Regions from separate parts of the Shewanella sp. 0m-8 genome, predicted to be linked through region 1. Evidence: predicted binding sites of a transcription regulator. Region 1 holds the regulator's gene; each other region holds the start of a gene.
The links. Region 1 encodes MetJ, which represses methionine synthesis genes. Its sites were predicted from a motif close to TAGACGTCTAGACGTCTA; they were not measured.
Positions count from the first base shown of each region.

Region 2: ACVBIO_RS11730 (cystathionine beta-lyase) is a predicted target of MetJ. The motif match lies at 2,342-2,359, and genes of this name have one in related genera.
Region 3: metH (methionine synthase) is a predicted target of MetJ. The motif match lies at 2,700-2,717, and genes of this name have one in related genera.

Region 1 is NZ_JBRIMB010000016.1:11,174-17,152, forward strand. Features, by position in the region: gene ACVBIO_RS10035 (LysR family transcriptional regulator) at 1-797, shown strand, start outside; gene ACVBIO_RS10040 (conjugal transfer protein TraF) at 1,006-2,199, shown strand; gene ACVBIO_RS10045 (sulfite exporter TauE/SafE family protein) at 2,209-2,940, opposite strand; gene metJ (met regulon transcriptional regulator MetJ) at 3,124-3,438, opposite strand; gene metB (cystathionine gamma-synthase) at 3,649-4,809, shown strand; gene ACVBIO_RS10060 (bifunctional aspartate kinase/homoserine dehydrogenase II) at 4,825-5,979, shown strand, end outside.
Region 2 is NZ_JBRIMB010000021.1:20,926-26,904, forward strand. Features, by position in the region: gene pdsS (proteobacterial dedicated sortase system histidine kinase) at 78-2,261, shown strand; gene ACVBIO_RS11730 (cystathionine beta-lyase) at 2,405-3,583, shown strand; gene ACVBIO_RS11735 (type IV pilin protein) at 3,732-4,304, shown strand; gene ACVBIO_RS11740 (CreA family protein) at 4,571-5,065, opposite strand; gene yegD (molecular chaperone) at 5,203-5,979, opposite strand, start outside.
Region 3 is NZ_JBRIMB010000019.1:15,328-21,306, forward strand. Features, by position in the region: gene ACVBIO_RS11065 (FecCD family ABC transporter permease) at 1-480, opposite strand, end outside; gene ACVBIO_RS11070 (ABC transporter ATP-binding protein) at 473-1,381, opposite strand; cobalamin riboswitch at 1,546-1,700, opposite strand; gene ACVBIO_RS11075 (histidine phosphatase family protein) at 1,965-2,585, opposite strand; gene metH (methionine synthase) at 2,873-5,979, shown strand, end outside.

The sequences.
Region 1 (5,979 bases):
TAACGCAATTAGAACGCTACCTGGGAGTGACCCTAATTACTCGCACAACAAGGGCGCAGCGATTAACAGAGCAGGGCAGCTTTTTTTATGAGCGCTGCCAACATGCCTTAGATGTTATGGAGCAAGCCGTCGCCAAGACGGTTGATAACGCCCATAACTTGCAGGGAAAAATCAATATTAACTGCGTTGGTGGTTATATCGGTGAAGAGATCGTCAACCAACTGGTGAACGACTTTATGAGCCAACATCCGAACATTCAGATCCATCTTGATTTTAGTAGCCAGCGAGTAGACTTAGTGCTTGATGAGTTTGATTTGGTCTTCAGAATGGGAGAGCTTGAAGACTCAGGCTTGGTGGCGAGAAAGTTGATGGACATTGCCAATTGTACACTGGCATCGCCGGCTTATATTGCTAAGCGCGGTCGTCCTCAACATCCAAAAGAGTTGAAGAGCCATGCCTGTATTACCGGGTCGGTATACCACTGGAATTATCACTCTCGTAGCGATAAAAACCAAAAGGCAGAGGTCACGATTGCTGGCACTTTCTTATGTAAAAATGGCCGCGTGATGAAAAGTAGTGCGTTGGCAGGAAATGGTATTGTCAGATTACCTGAAATTTACTGTAGCACGGAGTTAGATAGCGGTGAATTAGTGCATGTATTTGAAGATTGGACCATATCGGATACACCGCTTTATCTGCTTTATAACAAAGATCAGTTTCAACCAGCTCGATTAAGGCAGTTTATTGATTTCACTACACAGCACTTTATGGAATATGTGGCGTTGCCAAAAAATTGAATTGAAATAAGGTTGAGCCCCCTTTAATCGGTTTGTTACTGATGATTGGGGTGGCAAACATTTTGCTATATAAATGTTTATTTAAAGTTAAATTTGTCATCCATTTTAGTCGATTTTGTCTTAGAATATCTTAAGAACAAAAATAACCTTTTTTCGATTTGAGTCGTATTGCTGCTTAGAGCGTTAAGGACATTAAAAGGTGGAATGGATGAACCTAAAGAAAATAGCACTAGCTTGTGCCTTGTTACATTGCTTTTCAGCCTATGCAGGGCAAGAATATTATGAGGCTCGAAGCGATGCTATGGGGGGAGCGGGCGTTGCAGCTTCAAATAAAGAGGGGGCGGCTTTTGTTAATCCTGCCTTACTCGCGATTAATGCGCATAAAGACAATTCTGCAGTACTGCTGATGCCTGTTCTTGGAATCGATATGGCTGATAGCGATGACATGATAGATAAGTTTGATTCGCTGATTGACGCATACGATGGCTTAGCTGATGCGATTGATACGGGCAATAGTGGTGATATTAATCAATTTCGTGATGATTTAGTAGCTGATTTAGAGTCGTTAAAGGGCACTTCAACCTATGCGAGTGCAGGGCTTGGTTTCAGCGTGGCCATTCCACATCAAAGAATGCCGATGGCAATCTTCTATAAGACTTATGTCAACGCCGTCGGCGTTGCTAATATCGCGCAGTCAGATATCAATACCCTCAATAATTTAGATCCTAATAATCCACCACAAATTTCTGATTTAGACTCTCAAGGGCAAGTAGTAGGCGGCGCAGTATCAGATTTAGGTATTGCATTGAGTTTTCCACTTTCTATCGTCAATATGCCGATTGCAGTGGGTATATCGCCAAAGTTTCAGCGCGTTGACACCTATAACTATATTGCCAATGCGAATAACTTTGATGCCAGTGATTTTGACGACGTTAAGTACCGTAATGATGAGACTAACTTTAACCTCGATATCGGTGTCGCCTTGCAACCATTTGAAGGGCTGACGCTAGGTCTGTCGGGGAGAAACTTGATTAGCCAAGATGTGGATACCATAGAAGTTGAAGGGCAAAAGTTTACCTACCGCGTAGAGCCCTTAGTAACCGCTGGAGTGGCTTATGACTGGAGTATTTTATCGGTAACCACAGATATCGATCTGATTGAAAATAAGAAGTTTAAAGAGCTCGATGGTACTCAATATTGGCGCTTAGGGGGGGAAGTTAGAGCCTTTGATTGGATGTCGCTACGAGTGGGTTATCGCCATGATATGAAAGACTCTACAGCTAATCTCTATTCATTGGGTTCAGGCTTTGCCTTCGGTGATTCTTTTTTCTTAGACTTCACCGGTATGTTTGGTGATGACAATGCGGTAGGAGGCGTGCTGCAAACCTCCTACCATTTCTAACGAGTAACGTTAACCCATTAACTCTATCGTTGATTTAATGGTTAGGATAAGCGCACTGCCGCCACATAAAGCCAGAGTTAACGCTCTGGTTTTTTGTTTGTCGACTCGTCCTACTAATCGCCCTGCCACGATATATCCCAAAATCACAGAGGGTAATAGCATTAAAGAGATATAAAAGTGATGCAAGGTCAGCAAGCCTGCAAATGCCAAAATGATCAAAGCAATCATCGAGCTAAAGATAAAAAAGGCCGATAGAGCGGCGCGAAATTGGCCTGCATCTTTACCTGAAAGCAAGATGGCCAGTGGCGGACCGCCAATTGCGGCTATGTTGCCAAAAATACCGGATAAAATGCCTGCGATAAATAAGCTAAATCGATTCACTGGAATACTAAACTTCATCAAGCTTAAACCAACCGCCAATGCCACAATCGCGGCTATCGCCAGACCTAAAATCGGTTGCGGCGCAATTAAAATCAACGTCGCGCCGAGTATGCCGCCAGGAATACGACCTAAGAGTGCATATTGCAGGCCATTAAACTCAAGCTGACCTCGCTCTCTAAATAGGGTCAGCAGTGCAATAGAGAATCCCATCATGATAACAGGTGCAGGTACTAGGCTCGGATCGACGATATACAGCAAGGGGCTTGCAACGACGGCTAGGCCAAAGCCGATAAGACTTTGGGTTAGTGCGCCACAAAAGATAATCAGTGAGGCAAGTAGTAATGTAATGGGTTCGATCATCTGTTTATCCAGCCAAGACGGCTTATATGGGAACGAATATAGGTTGGCCTATCAGTGACGATGGCGTGAATCGATTTACAGGCAAACTATCAGTCTGCTACACGTTTATAGTGGTATAGAAGCAGATAAGGACTGCTAAGCAGTCCTTATCTGGAGATCATGTTTGTCGATAATCAATGAAGATTATTCAAGTTCTTCCCACTCAATGCCCATTTCATCCATTAGACGTTTAACCTCTGCAGGCATGCTGTCGGGTTTATCTTTAGTTAGATCGGCATCGTTTGGCAGTGGCTGGCCTGTGTATGCATGCAGGAATGCTTCGCACAACAGTTCACTGTTTGTGGCGTGACGCAAGTTATTCACCTGGCGGCGTGTGCGTTCATCGGTAAGTACTTTAAGTACTTTCAAAGGAATGGACACAGTAATTTTTTTCACTTGTTCATTCTTTTTGCCGTGTTCAGCATATGGGCTGATATAATCGCCATTCCACTCAGTCATTGACTCACCTGTAATTTCAAAATTCGGGGCAGATTTTAACCCTTTAAATTGTGCAGTCAAATTATTGCCTCTTATTTATGATAAATGCAAATAGATTTCTATATGCATGGACGTCTAAACGTCTAAAGTGGTTGACGAGGAGGATGTGCTTAGGTACATTTAGACGTCCAGACATCTCTAATAAGAAAATCAGTAACTAAGGAGTAGTACATGACCGAGCGTAAACTTGCCACCGCGGCAGTGCGTCAAGGCATTGAGTCCGATAGCCAACATGGCGCTGTTGTACCGCCAATATACCTGTCAACTAACTACTCTTTTGATGGTCATAAAAATCCAAGAGACTTCGATTATAGCCGCTCGGGTAACCCAACTCGCTCCATTCTTGGCGATGCGATTGCCGAACTTGAAAAAGGTGCGACGGGAGTGGTGACTTGCACTGGTATGGCGGCAATCACCTTGGCGACAAATCTACTCGGGCCAGATGATTTACTTGTCGTGCCACATGACTGTTATGGCGGCAGTTACCGTTTATTTACTAACCTTGCCAAGAAAGGTCAGTTTAAGTTGCTAGTAGTGGATCAGACTGACTCACAGGCACTTAATCAGGCGATAGCGCAAAAACCTAAGATGGTATGGTTAGAAACACCGTCGAACCCCTTACTTCGCGTGGTCGATATTGAAGCTATCAGTTCGGCTAGCCATGAAGTCGGCGCGTTAGTCGTCGTCGATAACACTTTTCTGTCACCTATTTTGCAACAGCCGTTATTACTTGGCGCCGATATCGTGATCCATTCTACGACAAAATATATTAATGGTCATAGTGATGTGGTGGGCGGCGCTGTTGTGGCTAAAGATCCTGAAGTCGGAGAGTTGCTGCATTGGTGGTCAAATACATTAGGGCTAACGGGTTCAGCATTTGATAGTTATCTCACTTTGCGCGGAATTCGCACACTTGCAGTACGAATTCGCGAACATCAGGCGAATGCGCAACGAATTCTTGATACCCTAGTCAATCATAAAGCTGTATCCAAAATTTATTACCCAGGGCTTAAAGATCACCCGGGGCATGAGATTGCGGCCAAGCAGCAAAAAGGTTTTGGCGCCATGTTGAGCTTTGAGCTCCAAGGTGGGGAGCCCCAGTTGGTGGAGTTCTTAAAAAATCTTAATTATTTTTCAGTTGCAGAAAGTCTTGGCGGCGTTGAAAGTTTAGTGGCCGTTCCTGCGACCATGACACATAGGGCGATGGAGCCAGAGGCTCGCGCTGAAGCTGGCGTAAAAGATACGCTTATCCGTCTTTCTGTTGGTATCGAAGATGCTGACGATCTTGTTGCCGATATTGAAGCTGCGCTTAATGCTGCAGCCGCTTGTTAATTAAAGGGGTATACGATGGCACGCTGTCACTTACATAAATTTGGTGGCTCAAGTCTAGCGGATGCAGACTGTTACCGTCGCGTTGCTCATATTTTGCTGACGCATGGCCACAGCGACGATTTAGTTGTGGTGTCAGCTGCCGGTAAAAGTACTAATTTCCTGTATAAGTTGCTCGAATTAAGTAGCACTAAACAGTTGTGGCAAGAAGAGCTGCAGACACTCATTAGCTTCCAGCAAAATTTGATTGAGCAATTGCTCTCAAATGAGCAGGCACGTTCTTTAAGAGAGCGTTTATCTACCGATAAATCTCAGCTGATCAGTCTATTGTCGATAGAGTCAATTAATGACTATCAGAGCAGCCAGGTAGTCAGCTTTGGTGAGCGTTGGTCAGCGCGCCTATTAGCTGCATTGCTGCGCGAGTCAGGGGTTGCGGCGTCGGATGTCGATGCTCGCACCTTACTGATTGCTGATGAGGGCGCAGTGCCGCAAATTCGCTTGCAAGAGTCTCGCGAGCGTGTGCATCTGATGACCGAAGCACACCCAAATGAGCGGCTAATTATTACGGGGTTTATCTGCGCTAATGAGCGTGGTGATACCTTACTGTTAGGGCGTAATGGCTCTGATTTTAGTGCCACCTTGATTGCTAGCTTAGCGGATATTGAGCGGGTCACGATTTGGACCGACGTTGAAGGGGTATTTAACGCCGATCCGAATAAGATCAACGATGCAAAGTTGCTGAGTAGTCTTTCACTTGCTGAGGCAAACCGTTTAGCCCATTTAGGCTCACCGGTACTGCATAATCGTACTTTGCAGCCACTATTTGATACCCAAGTGAGTCTGGCTGTGCGTTCAAGTTACGCCTCCCACACAGACTTTACCTTGATTGCACCTAAGAGTTCTTCGGCAAGTGCGCCAGTGGTGACAAACTTAAGTAGCGTTGCCTCGTTTAATCTTGAGCTGAAGAGCGATTTTAAACAGTTTATCGCCTTGCTTGAAGAAACAGGCTTGAGCCCACTTGCTCATTGGGAGCTTGGGCAAAACCGAATTGAGTTGACCGTAACGCTTGAAAACCAGAAGCAAGTGTTAGCTTTGCTTGATGTTAATCGTGAAGCATTAGCTGTGAGTAATATTAAGATCACCGAAGACTTAGGCCTAGTTGCGTTAGTCAGC
Region 2 (5,979 bases), on a different contig from region 1:
GTTTTAGGTCATTGCCTGATCATTTAGGTCATAGTCAGGCCATTGTTGATGGCCATCATTTAGGTAGTTGTTACGCCATGTTTAATTTGCCAATAGGGCTGCGAAGTAAAGTCGCAGTATTGTCTTTATTCTTACTCTGCCTGCCGTGGCTAGGTTATCAGTACGTGTGGGAGATGGAGAAATATCTGCGTCACGGCCAAGAAAAAACCTTAGAAGGCACCACTCAAGCACTGGCAACCGCTCTGCACGAAAGACCTAAGCTATTTGATAGCCAAGCGAGCTTTTTAACACAGGTTGAAAAAGGGCGCGATCTATACGCTTATCCACTTTCAGGGCCTATTCAACTAGACGGTAAATTGTCAGATTGGAGTAGCTACCGCCATCGTGCACTTAATTACGCGGCTGATTATCAGGTTTATAAACGTGACGAAGGCCAGCCGTTAAACCTCAGCTTTACCCATATGGTGGGTAAATATGCCGGCTACCTGTACGCCTTTTTCGAAGTTCGCGATCCACACGTGATCTACCGTGGAAAAAATAGCCTTAGCATAGACAATAACGATCATATCGCCATCGCGACACTCGCACCGGATGGCAAATTTCGACGCTATATTGTCGCCACCACACAAGATGGTTGGATAAGTGCCTTCGAACTGCCAGAAGATCCCAACCTGTCTACCCCTGTAACGCCTGAAGTTAAAATTCAAGGAAAGTGGACCAAGAGTAAGCAAGGTTACAATGTCGAGCTTAGGATCCCGCTTAATATGGTTGGCAGTAAACTGGGCTTTGCCGTTTATGACTTAAACGATAAAAAAAGCCGCGTATTAGATGCCATCGTTGGCACCTCTGCAATTGATGATGTAAGCAAGTTGGGGACCGTACTTGTCCCCTCACCTGAAATCGAAAGTATTATTAAAGGCATGAGCCATAATAGTTCGCGGATCTGGGTGGTCGATAAACATGGTCGCGTTTTAGCAAAATCGGGCGATATTCGTTCAGATAACAGCGTCTGGTCACGGACTAATATCGATAACGATGACAACTCCGGCTGGACGCAGTTTAAACATAAATACTTGCACCCGCTTTACTACAAAATCTTAACCACGCCAGCCAAAGACTTTATTGATTCACTGCAAGACTCAACAGTGTTGCAAGGCAGTCATATCTCTAAAGCCTTAAGCGGCGAGCAAGGTTCCACCTGGCGCTTAACTCCCGACAGCAAAGCGGTTGTGCTCGCTGCTGCTAGTCCTATTTGGATTGATGATAAAGTCATGGGGGTAGTGATTGCCGAAGAAACCACTCATGGTATTCGAACCCTGCGCAACAAAGCCTTAGAGAAGCTGTTTAATGTGATTTTAACCATCATGAGTATGGGCACCTTAGCGCTATTTTTCTTTGCTTCAAACATCTCAAGCCGTATTCGAAAACTACGCGATGAAGCTGAGCAAGCGATCGACAGCCAAGGGCGAATAAAAAATGAGATTCAGGGTTCTAAAGTTCGCGATGAGATCGGCGATCTATCACGAAGTTTTGCCAGTATCGTTAGCCGATTGAGCCAATACACTCATTATTTAGAGAATATGTCTTCGCGTTTATCTCACGAACTGCGCACCCCTGTCGCCGTGGTGCGCTCGTCGCTTGAGCATCTTGGTTTACAACAGCTTAGCCCTGATAGCCGCAAATATGTTGACCGGGCACAAGAAGGCGTTAACCGTCTCAATATGATCTTAAACAACATGAGCGAAGCCACTCGTTTAGAAGAGAGCTTATCTCATGCCGAAACGACTATTTTTCCGCTCGAAAAAGTCATCAATGGCTGTATGCAAGGCTATCAAATGACCTATCCCCAACAAGCATTTGAGCTCGATATTACCCAGGACAGTATTGCGATGTTAGGAGTGCCGGAGTATATCGCTCAGCTGATGGATAAACTTATCGCTAACGCCTTAGAGTTTAGTCATCCTGATAGCCCAATTAATGTTGCGCTGACACTCAAGCATAAATATGCCGAGCTGAGCGTCAGTAACCAAGGCCCCGCACTACCGGATAATATGGCCGAGCAGATTTTTGAGTCTATGGTGTCTGTGAGAGCACAAAAAGCGCAAGATAAACCGCATCTAGGTTTAGGCCTATATATTGCGAGACTTATTTGCCAATTCCATGACGGTAAAATTAACGCCAGTAATACCCAAGATAAGGCCGGGAATATCAGCGGCGTTAAGATCACGATTAAGCTACCAATAAGCAAAGAAAGTCTTTAAAGCAGTTGTAACTATCCCAATTATGACGACAGAGAAAATAGTGACTGAAAGTTTATACTGAAAATAATGACACTTTATTTTAGCCGTTTAGATGTTAAGATGGCTAAAATGATATCGATATTTAAACTGATGGAATTCGCCCGATGAAAAAAGAAACGCAGATAATCAGTCTAGGCCGAGATAAAAAATGGACCCAAGGGGTGATAAACCCGCCTGTTTACCGCGCATCGACTATGGTGTTCGATACTATGGAAGATATGCGTTTTGCTGCAAAAAATAAGGCTAATGGCGCAATGTTCTATGGCCGTCGTGGTGGCCCTACTCATTTTGCGTTTCAAGCGGCGATTGCAGAACTTGAAGGCGGAGTAGGCACAGCACTATATCCATCAGGAAGCGCCGCCATTAGCAATAGCCTGCTGTCATTTTTAAAAGCGGGCGATCACCTGCTTATGGTCGATAGCGCCTATGAGCCCACTCGTGATCTATGTAATAAGCTGCTTGCCGGTTACGGCATCGAAACCACTTATTACGACCCTATGATTGGTGATGGCATAGAAGCCTTAATACAGACTAATACTAAGGTGCTGTTCTTAGAATCTCCCGGTTCAATCACCATGGAAATACAAGATGTCCCCACTCTGAGCCGTATCGCCCACCAGCACGATATCGTGGTGATGCTCGATAATACCTGGGCATCACCAATAAACTCGCGACCATTTGAGATGGGGGTCGATATTTCGATTCAAGCGGCGACAAAGTATATTGTTGGCCACTCAGATGTGATGATGGGCACTGCTACCGCGAACGACAAACACTGGGAACAGCTACGAGAAAATAGTTACCTTCTAGGCCAATGTACCTCACCAGATGATGTATATCTTGCTAGCCGAGGCCTAAGAACCTTAGGTATTCGCTTAGCCCAGCATGAACAAAATGCATTAAAAGTGGCTAACTGGCTTGCAACCCGCCCTGAAGTGGATCACCTGCGTCACCCCGCTTTTGAGTCATGTCCGGGCCATGAGTTTTTTAAACGCGACTTTAGCGCCTCAAACGGACTGTTTTCGTTTGTATTAAAACAAGGTGATGTTAGGTCTGTTACCGCATTTGTTGAAAATATGCAGCACTTTAAAATGGGCTTTTCTTGGGGCGGTTTTGAAAGCTTAATTTTAGGCGTATTTGGCATCGATAAACTGCGCACTGCAACAAAGTGGGATAGCAGTAAGCCACTCATTAGATTGCATATCGGCTTAGAGAACGTCGATGATCTCATTGCCGATCTTGAGGCCGCGTTTGAACGCTATAATCGAGTATTAAACACCTAAGCGAACTCTATTTAGCTTTTAGCAAAACAAGCCGGCCATGTTGTCGGCTTGTTTGCATTTGTCACAGAAAAAGATTCTTTGTTTTAGCTATTAGGTTAAATGCTTTATTATTAACAGCGTAAATGACCAAACCTAGAGAATCTTTTTAATGCAGCGCGCCACCGCCTCAAAAGGCTTTACCCTCATCGAACTTGTTATCGTGATTATTGTGCTTGGCATATTAGCAGTTATCGCTGCGGCTAAATATGTAGACTTTAAGCGTGATGCTGAAATAGCTCGGGTCAAGGCCGTTGCCGCTGCATTGCAGCAATCAGTTACCTTCTCCCACACTAAATGGCAGCTTATCGCAGGAGTTGGTGCGTTGAACGATCTACCTGACTTTGCCGGAGGGGAGCTTGATATGAACAGCTTTGGTTATCCCCTTGGTATTGGTAAAGGTAACCCGATGGGACAACCAAAAAATATCGGCCAAGGTGAGCAAGGCTGTGTTGATTTATGGAATATCCTACAACAAGATCCAGCCAGTGTTTCGTTATCTAGCATAGACAATAGCAGTGACTTTCAGGCCTATCGTCATCAAGCAGCTAGCAATCCCGATGGTCAAACACAGTGCACTTATGTACTGCGCACCCTTGGCGATACTAAGAGCCGCCAACAAGCCGATATAAAAATCCTCTATGACTCAGTCGCTGGTAGTGTTATTGCGCTTATTAACGATTAAGCCCAGCTTTACAAGCTAGCAGCCAATTTATTGCTTCGCTCAAAGCATAAAGGCGGATATGATCCGCCTTTATAGTGCTTATATGATGCACTTAGATTGTGTAGATGGATTGTGTGCTTGTACTGTTTTCGTGTGCTAAGGCTGATTGACTTAACTCACTTATCAAGCACTCTTATCTAGCCCATTTATCCAACCCATATATTTTGCCCATTTCGCCTCATTGTTTAATAGTGAGTAGTGAAGAGTAAAACTGAGCCGCAAGCAGATCAGTTGTTAATCACTGCTCCACCAGGGACCCACGCTTGTGTGCCATAAAGTGGCACGGTTGAGAGCGCATGCTTGTGGCTACCATTGGTCTCTTTGGTTGAGTAAGACAAATACAGTAATGTTTGGTTCTTTGCATCATAAATACGGCGTACTTTTAGCGATTTAAATAAGATGCTTAATGATTCTTTAAACACCACTTCACCGTTTTTACTCTTATCGATACTGGCAATTTCAGCAGCGGTGATCGGCCCTGTTTGACGACAAGAAATACTCATATCCGATGGGTCCGCCAGGCTTAAATCGGCCTCAATACGGCTAACATGACACGTCACACCAGGGATTTTAGGGTCGTGCCTAGCATCAATAATCACATCTTTGGTGGTAAATAAACCTAAACTCACCTTACCCACATCATCGCCACAACCACTTAGACCAAGTGTTACGCTCAGTGACAGTCCCAAGCTAATTAACAGCCCTTTAGTTAAGCCCTTCATATCCATTTCCTTTAGCGATTGAGTCAATCAATGAGTCATTGTGACTGATGTAATACTATTTGTGTCAATCTAAACGCCAATAGTCAGCGCTAACAGTAAACGAAATAGCGCTGAGTCGCGCTATTTTTCATTGCCCGTTAAGCAAATACCCTTTGTGCCCAGCGAGTCAGTCCTGCAGTCACACTACCAAAGTGATCCCCTACCACAATTGGGATCTCAGGGAATAAGCCCGAAATGCGTTGGTAAATAGCCGGGCTTCTCGCGGTGCCGCCAGTCACATAAATACGGTCTGGCATCACCCCTGATTGCTCAAGTGCTTCCCGCATCAAGGCTTCGACCTTTGATAACGGTATCGTTATCGCAGTTTCAAAATCAGCTTCACTCACCCTAGCATGTAATCCGTTAGCAATATATTCAAGTGGCGTATCGACGCTATCGCTGCTTGATAACGCTATCTTACTTTGTTCGGCGCTGCGTACTAATTTATAACCTAATTGGTCTTTTTGAACTTTTAGCAGACGCTGAATAAGCTGTGGGTTTTGGGCCTCTTTAATCAAGTCTTCGATTAGCTTTTTAGAGGCCAAAGCACTAAAGTCTCGCTGCGCACTGATATCATTTACTGCCACTGCATTCCAAAAAGGTTTACTTGGCACTGGTAGCTTATTTACCATTAAGCTTCCAAGCCCTAAATGCGGCATAAATGACGCCATAGAAAGCGCAATATCTAAATCATTACCACCAATACGCTGGCCACTATGACCTAAAAAATCTGCGCTACGGTCACGGTTATCAATATGATTAGGTCCCATTTTCACCATAGAGCAATCAGTCGTACCGCCACCAACGTCAACCACCAGCACGGTTAAGTTTTCATCAAGTGACGCTTCATAATCCATCCCTGCCGCTAGTGGCTC
Region 3 (5,979 bases), on a different contig from region 1:
ACATAAGCTCAATACCAGCAATACCGATAAGCTGGCACCGATAAATGCGCCAACCGGCAGACTGAGCCAAAGCATGCTTTGGCTAAAGAGGGTTAACGCCACTACAGCGCCAAAAGAGGCGCCCGATGAGATCCCAAATAGATAAGGATCTGCCAGCGGATTTCGCGTCACAGTTTGCAGCACACTGCCCGCTATCGACAGTCCAGCCCCAGCAATAAATGCTAATAAGACTCGCGGTAAACGTAGCTCCCAAATAATGCGCTCTTTTACGCCAACAGGATCGCCGATACTAAACAGCTTGTGGCTAAACACATTTAGCACATCTAAGGTACTAATACTGGCAGCACCAAAACTGGTGGCAGCAAATGGGGTGATTAGCGCCACCAAAGTGAGTATAAGCAGAACGAGATGCTCAGTTCGGCGACGACAATTAATGGCTAACGGCAGACTCGCGATTGAGGCCTTACTCACCTTAAACATCTGTACCTCTCGCTTTTATTTGAACGAAAGCTTCAGCTTGAACTGACGCCTTTATATCCGCGGCGGTTTTCTCACCACTTGCCGACACGCCCTCGTAACCATAGAAATAACTGATAAGTGGATTGCCATGTTGAGGGTGCGGCCTGATTTCACAGCACACATCAAACACCTTGGCGATACGTTGCTCAGTGAGTACCATTTTGGGTGTTCCACTGGCTATAGCGCAGCCGTTATCTAGCAGCAAAAGCTCATCACACAGCGCACTGGCAAGGTTAAGGTCATGAATAGAGGTGATGACTGTGATGTTGAGGCTGCGTAGCAGCTCCAAGGTTTGGATCTGATAACGAATATCTAAGTGATTTGTCGGTTCATCGAGAATAAGCAGTTTAGGGCGCTGCACTATGGCGCGAGCGATCAATGCCCGCTGCTTCTCTCCGCCCGATAAGCTCTCATAAGCTTGATTGGCTTTATCTTCAAGACCCACTTTTCCAAGCGCCTGTGCAACCACAACGCGATCGCTGCGGCTAGTAAAATCAAAGGCACTTTTATGAGGCGTTAAACCAAGAGCAATTAGTTGCGCTGTAGTCATTTCAAAATGATGGGGCGTGTCTTGCAGTACCACGGCGATTTGCTGGGCAAAAGCTTTAGCCGATAGCGCGCTAATATCTTGGCCGAATAAATTAATGCTGCCGCTGCTAGGCTTAATAAAGCGATATAAGCAGCGAAGTAAACTGGATTTACCCGCGCCATTAGGGCCAATAATGCCCAGCATTTTGCCTTCAGCTAAGCTAAACTCAATTGCCGATAAAATCGCTTTACCGTCTAAGTGCCAACTTAAATCTTTAACCGCTAGCACGGTTTTAATTTGCTGCTGTGATTTCGAATTAGCCATTGTTGCCATTCAACCATTCATAGAAAAAACTGGCATCTAGCAAGCAAGTGTCCAAGCAAGAGTCTAATAACCCAGTATCGAGTTTCATTTATTGTCTCCCTCGAGTCGCCCGCACGAGTTTATGTGTATATGGATACACTTTTTAATTATCAACACGTACTGAATGATACGTAATGAACAACATAAGTTAGGCAGGTATCTGACTTGGAAGCGCAGCCCTATGGCTAACCTTCCCTACAGTTGCGGGTACAGTCCGGACTAAGCGGCGAATAACTGCCAGCCTCCGGTTCCCTTTATGCTGTTAAGCACCTAACTTTCATTTTGTTTGACTTATTATTAGCTTAGTCGCGCTGATACTAACGAGACTATCCCAGCGACAATCCCCGTGAGTATTAAGCACTAACCTTAATGCAGACAGTAGCACTCAAGTAAGATAACGCCGCAGTTTAGCATCATACCAGCAAGGCTGATATCACCTTTGTTTTATAAATAAAACCAAGATTGACGGGCTAAAGCCCGACCTACGATAAAAAGGTTCTAGGCTCTAGGTCCTAGGTCCTAGGTCCTAGGTTCTAGGTCCTTCTTTAAACTTCTACCGCCAATTTAGGCTCATGAACTGCTTATTATCATTGTGCAGCACATCAATCGCTACCGTGGCCGCGTAAGGCAATTTAAGCGAGGTGTAAAAACCCGCACACTGACTGACGTTCAGAGCTTTACTCATTAAATGACGTATTACGCCACCGTGAGTCACCACTAATACCGTCTTTCCTTGATGCAGCTTGAGCATCGCCTGCCAGGCTTTATCGATACGCGCCTCAAAATCTTGCATAGACTCGCCATGAGGCGGCGATAGCAACCAAGGGTTTTTCCAGTAGTTATCAAGCGCTGAACCACAAGTTTGATAAAGCGCGTCGAAGGTTTGCCCGTCCCAATCGCCGAAGTTCAGCTCTTTAAAACCGGCTTCAATAGAAAAGTCTAAATCATGCTCACGAGCCAATTGCTCTGCGATGTTGGCGCAGCGCTGAAGCGGTGAACTAATCACACTATTAACGGTAAAATCGACTGACAAATCGGTTAAGCATAAGGCGGAAAATGCCTTTTTCATCTGCAACTGACCAAGCTCAGTTAACGCAACATCAACTTGGCCGCGTAAAATATTGCCACCATCGCATTCGCCGTGCCGAAGTAAAATCACCTTAGTGGTTTGCATTATACCTGTTGACCTTCATTATTTATCAGCAACTTAGTTAAAATTCATTGGCTTTTAATGCTGAAAAAGTATCATGCTTTAGCACTTGCACTTTTTATCGCCTCTCACGTATTATGGACGTCTATACGTATAAATGTCCAAACAAAATAAAAGGTCACTCATAATAAACGACCTTAACTGAAAATAACGGACATGATTTACACCAGATCTAGGTAAGTTAAGTATTCAGAGACTTATTTTGCTTGGTATTACAAGAATAACGATTTGCGAACTGGTAGGAATTATCTATGGCAACCTGTACCCCAACACATGCCTTGAGCGCAGTAGCACATACTCAAGACTCTGCCGACAAGGTTTTAGCAGTACTTACCCAAAAGCTTCAAGATGGGATCCTTATCCTCGACGGTGCGATGGGCACCATGATCCAAGATCGCAAATTTGAAGAACATGACTTTCGTGGTGAACAGTTCAAAGACTGGCATTGTGATGTAAAGGGCAACAACGATATGTTGGTGCTCACCCAAGCCGATGCTATCAAGCAGATCCACAAAGACTACCTGTTAGCTGGCTCTGACATCATCGAAACCAATACCTTTAACGCTACGCGTATCGCCATGGCCGATTACGACATGCAGGAGCATTCAGCTGCGATCAACTTAGCGGGTGCACGCATTGCACGCGAAGCGGCCAATGAAGTTGAAGCAGAGACGGGTCGCCAATGTTACGTTGCAGGGGTACTTGGCCCAACGAACCGAACCTGCTCAATTAGCCCCGATGTGAATGACCCAGGCTACCGTAACGTGAGTTTTGATCAGCTGGTTGAAGCCTACGTCGAGTCAATCAACGCGCTAATTGCAGGCGGCTGCGACATCATCATGGTCGAAACCATTTTTGATACGCTAAATGCCAAAGCCGCACTGTTTGCGATTGAAACGGTATATGACACCCAAGGTTTCCGCTTACCGATTATGATCTCTGGCACCATTACCGATGCCTCTGGCCGTACCTTAACCGGACAAACCACCGAAGCATTCTATAACTCACTGCGCCATGTTAAGCCTCTGTCTATTGGTCTTAACTGCGCCCTTGGGCCAAAAGAGCTGCGCCCTTATGTTGAAGAGTTATCGAAAATCTCTGAGTGCTTTGTCTCGGCGCACCCCAATGCAGGCCTACCTAACGAGTTTGGTGGCTATGATGAAACGCCCGAGCAGATGGCCAACATTATTGAAGAGTGGGCAGCTGACGGCTTCTTAAACATCATTGGTGGTTGCTGTGGTAGTACGCCTGAGCATATTCGCGCTATCCGTGAAGCGGTTATTAAGCACCCGGCCCGCGTACTGCCCGACATCCCAGTTGCATGTCGTCTATCAGGGCTTGAGCCGCTGACCATTGATAAAAATTCGCTATTTTTAAACGTCGGCGAACGTACTAACGTAACCGGATCGGCTAAGTTTTTACGCCTGATCAAAACTGGCGAATATGAAGAAGCGCTGTCGGTTGCCCGTGAGCAAGTTGAAAGCGGCGCACAGATCATCGATATCAACATGGATGAAGGCATGCTCGATGGCGTTGAGATGATGCACAAATTCCTCAACCTTATCGCCTCTGAGCCTGATATCTCGCGCGTACCGATTATGATCGACTCCTCTAAGTGGGAAGTGATTGAAGCGGGCCTTAAATGCATCCAAGGTAAAGGCATCGTTAACTCTATCTCGCTTAAAGAGGGTGAAGAAAAATTCATCGAGCAAGCAACCTTAGTTAAACGCTACGGCGCTGCGGCAATTATCATGGCGTTCGATGAACAGGGCCAAGCCGACACCAAAGCACGTAAAATCGAGATTTGTACCCGCGCCTATAACGTGCTGGTTGATAAAGTCGGTTTTCCGCCAGAAGACATTATCTTTGATCCCAATATCTTTGCCATCGCCACCGGTATTGAAGAGCACGATAACTACGCGGTCGACTTTATCGAAGCCACCGCCGAGATAAAACGCACCCTACCTCATGCGATGATCTCTGGCGGCGTGTCGAACGTGTCGTTCTCGTTTCGTGGTAACAACCCGGTGCGTGAAGCGATTCACGCGGTGTTCCTGTATCACGCGATTCAAGCTGGCATGGACATGGGTATTGTCAACGCCGGTCAGCTAGCCATTTACGATGATATCGACACCGAATTAAAAGAGCGAGTTGAGGCAATCGTACAGAACTTACCTTGCAGCGCTGTCGATAAAAATGGGGAGCCGACTAACAACACTGAACTCTTGTTAGAGGTTGCGGAAAAATTTCGCGGCGATGGCAGCCAAACCGTTAAGAAAGAAGATTTAGAGTGGCGCACTAAGCCGATAAATGAGCGTTTAGCCCATGCGCTGGTTAAAGGTATTACCGACTTTATTGATGCAGATACTGAAGAAGCACGCCAGCAGGCCACTCGCCCATTAGATGTGATTGAAGGGCCATTGATGGATGGGATGAACATTGTTGGTGACCTGTTTGGCTCTGGCAAAATGTTCCTACCGCAAGTGGTAAAATCTGCGCGCGTAATGAAAAAAGCCGTTGCCTATTTAAACCCTTATATTGAGCTTGAAAAAGTCCCAGGCCAGTCTAACGGTAAAATTTTAATGGTTACCGTTAAGGGGGATGTGCACGATATCGGTAAGAACATCGTTGGTGTGGTACTGGCTTGTAACGGCTATGAAGTGATTGATTTAGGCGTGATGGTGCCGGTGGAGAAAATTATCGAAGTCGCCAAGGCTGAAAATGTCGATATTATCGGCATGTCAGGGCTTATCACGCCAAGCCTTGATGAGATGGTGCATAACGTTAAGAGTTTCCACAAAGCCGGCTTAACGATTCCGTCAATCATTGGCGGTGCGACTTGCTCAAAAATTCATACCGCTGTGAAGATTGCGCCGCACGCACCAACGGGGGCCATCTACATTGCTGATGCCTCGCGCGCCGTGCCTATGGTGTCAAAGCTGATTAACAACGACACTCGCCAAGCAACTATCAATGCAGCTTATGAAGAATACGATATGATGCGCGAAAAGCGTCTATCGCAAACCAAACGTAAAATCATCACATCTATAGAAGCTGCGCGTGAAAACCGCTGCCAGCACGACTGGGCAAACTACACTCCATTTGTGCCTAACGTACTGGGTCGCCAGGTATTTGATGATTATCCGCTAGAGGATTTGGTTGAACGTATCGACTGGACGCCATTTTTCCGCAGTTGGGAGCTACACGGTCACTTCCCACGTATTTTAGATGATGAAGTGGTGGGTGTTGAGGCGCGTAAATTATTCGCTGATGGTAAAGCCATGCTGGATAAAATAATCAGTGAAAAGTGGCTTACCGCCAAAGCAGTTATCGGCCTGTTCCCTGCCAATACCGTTAA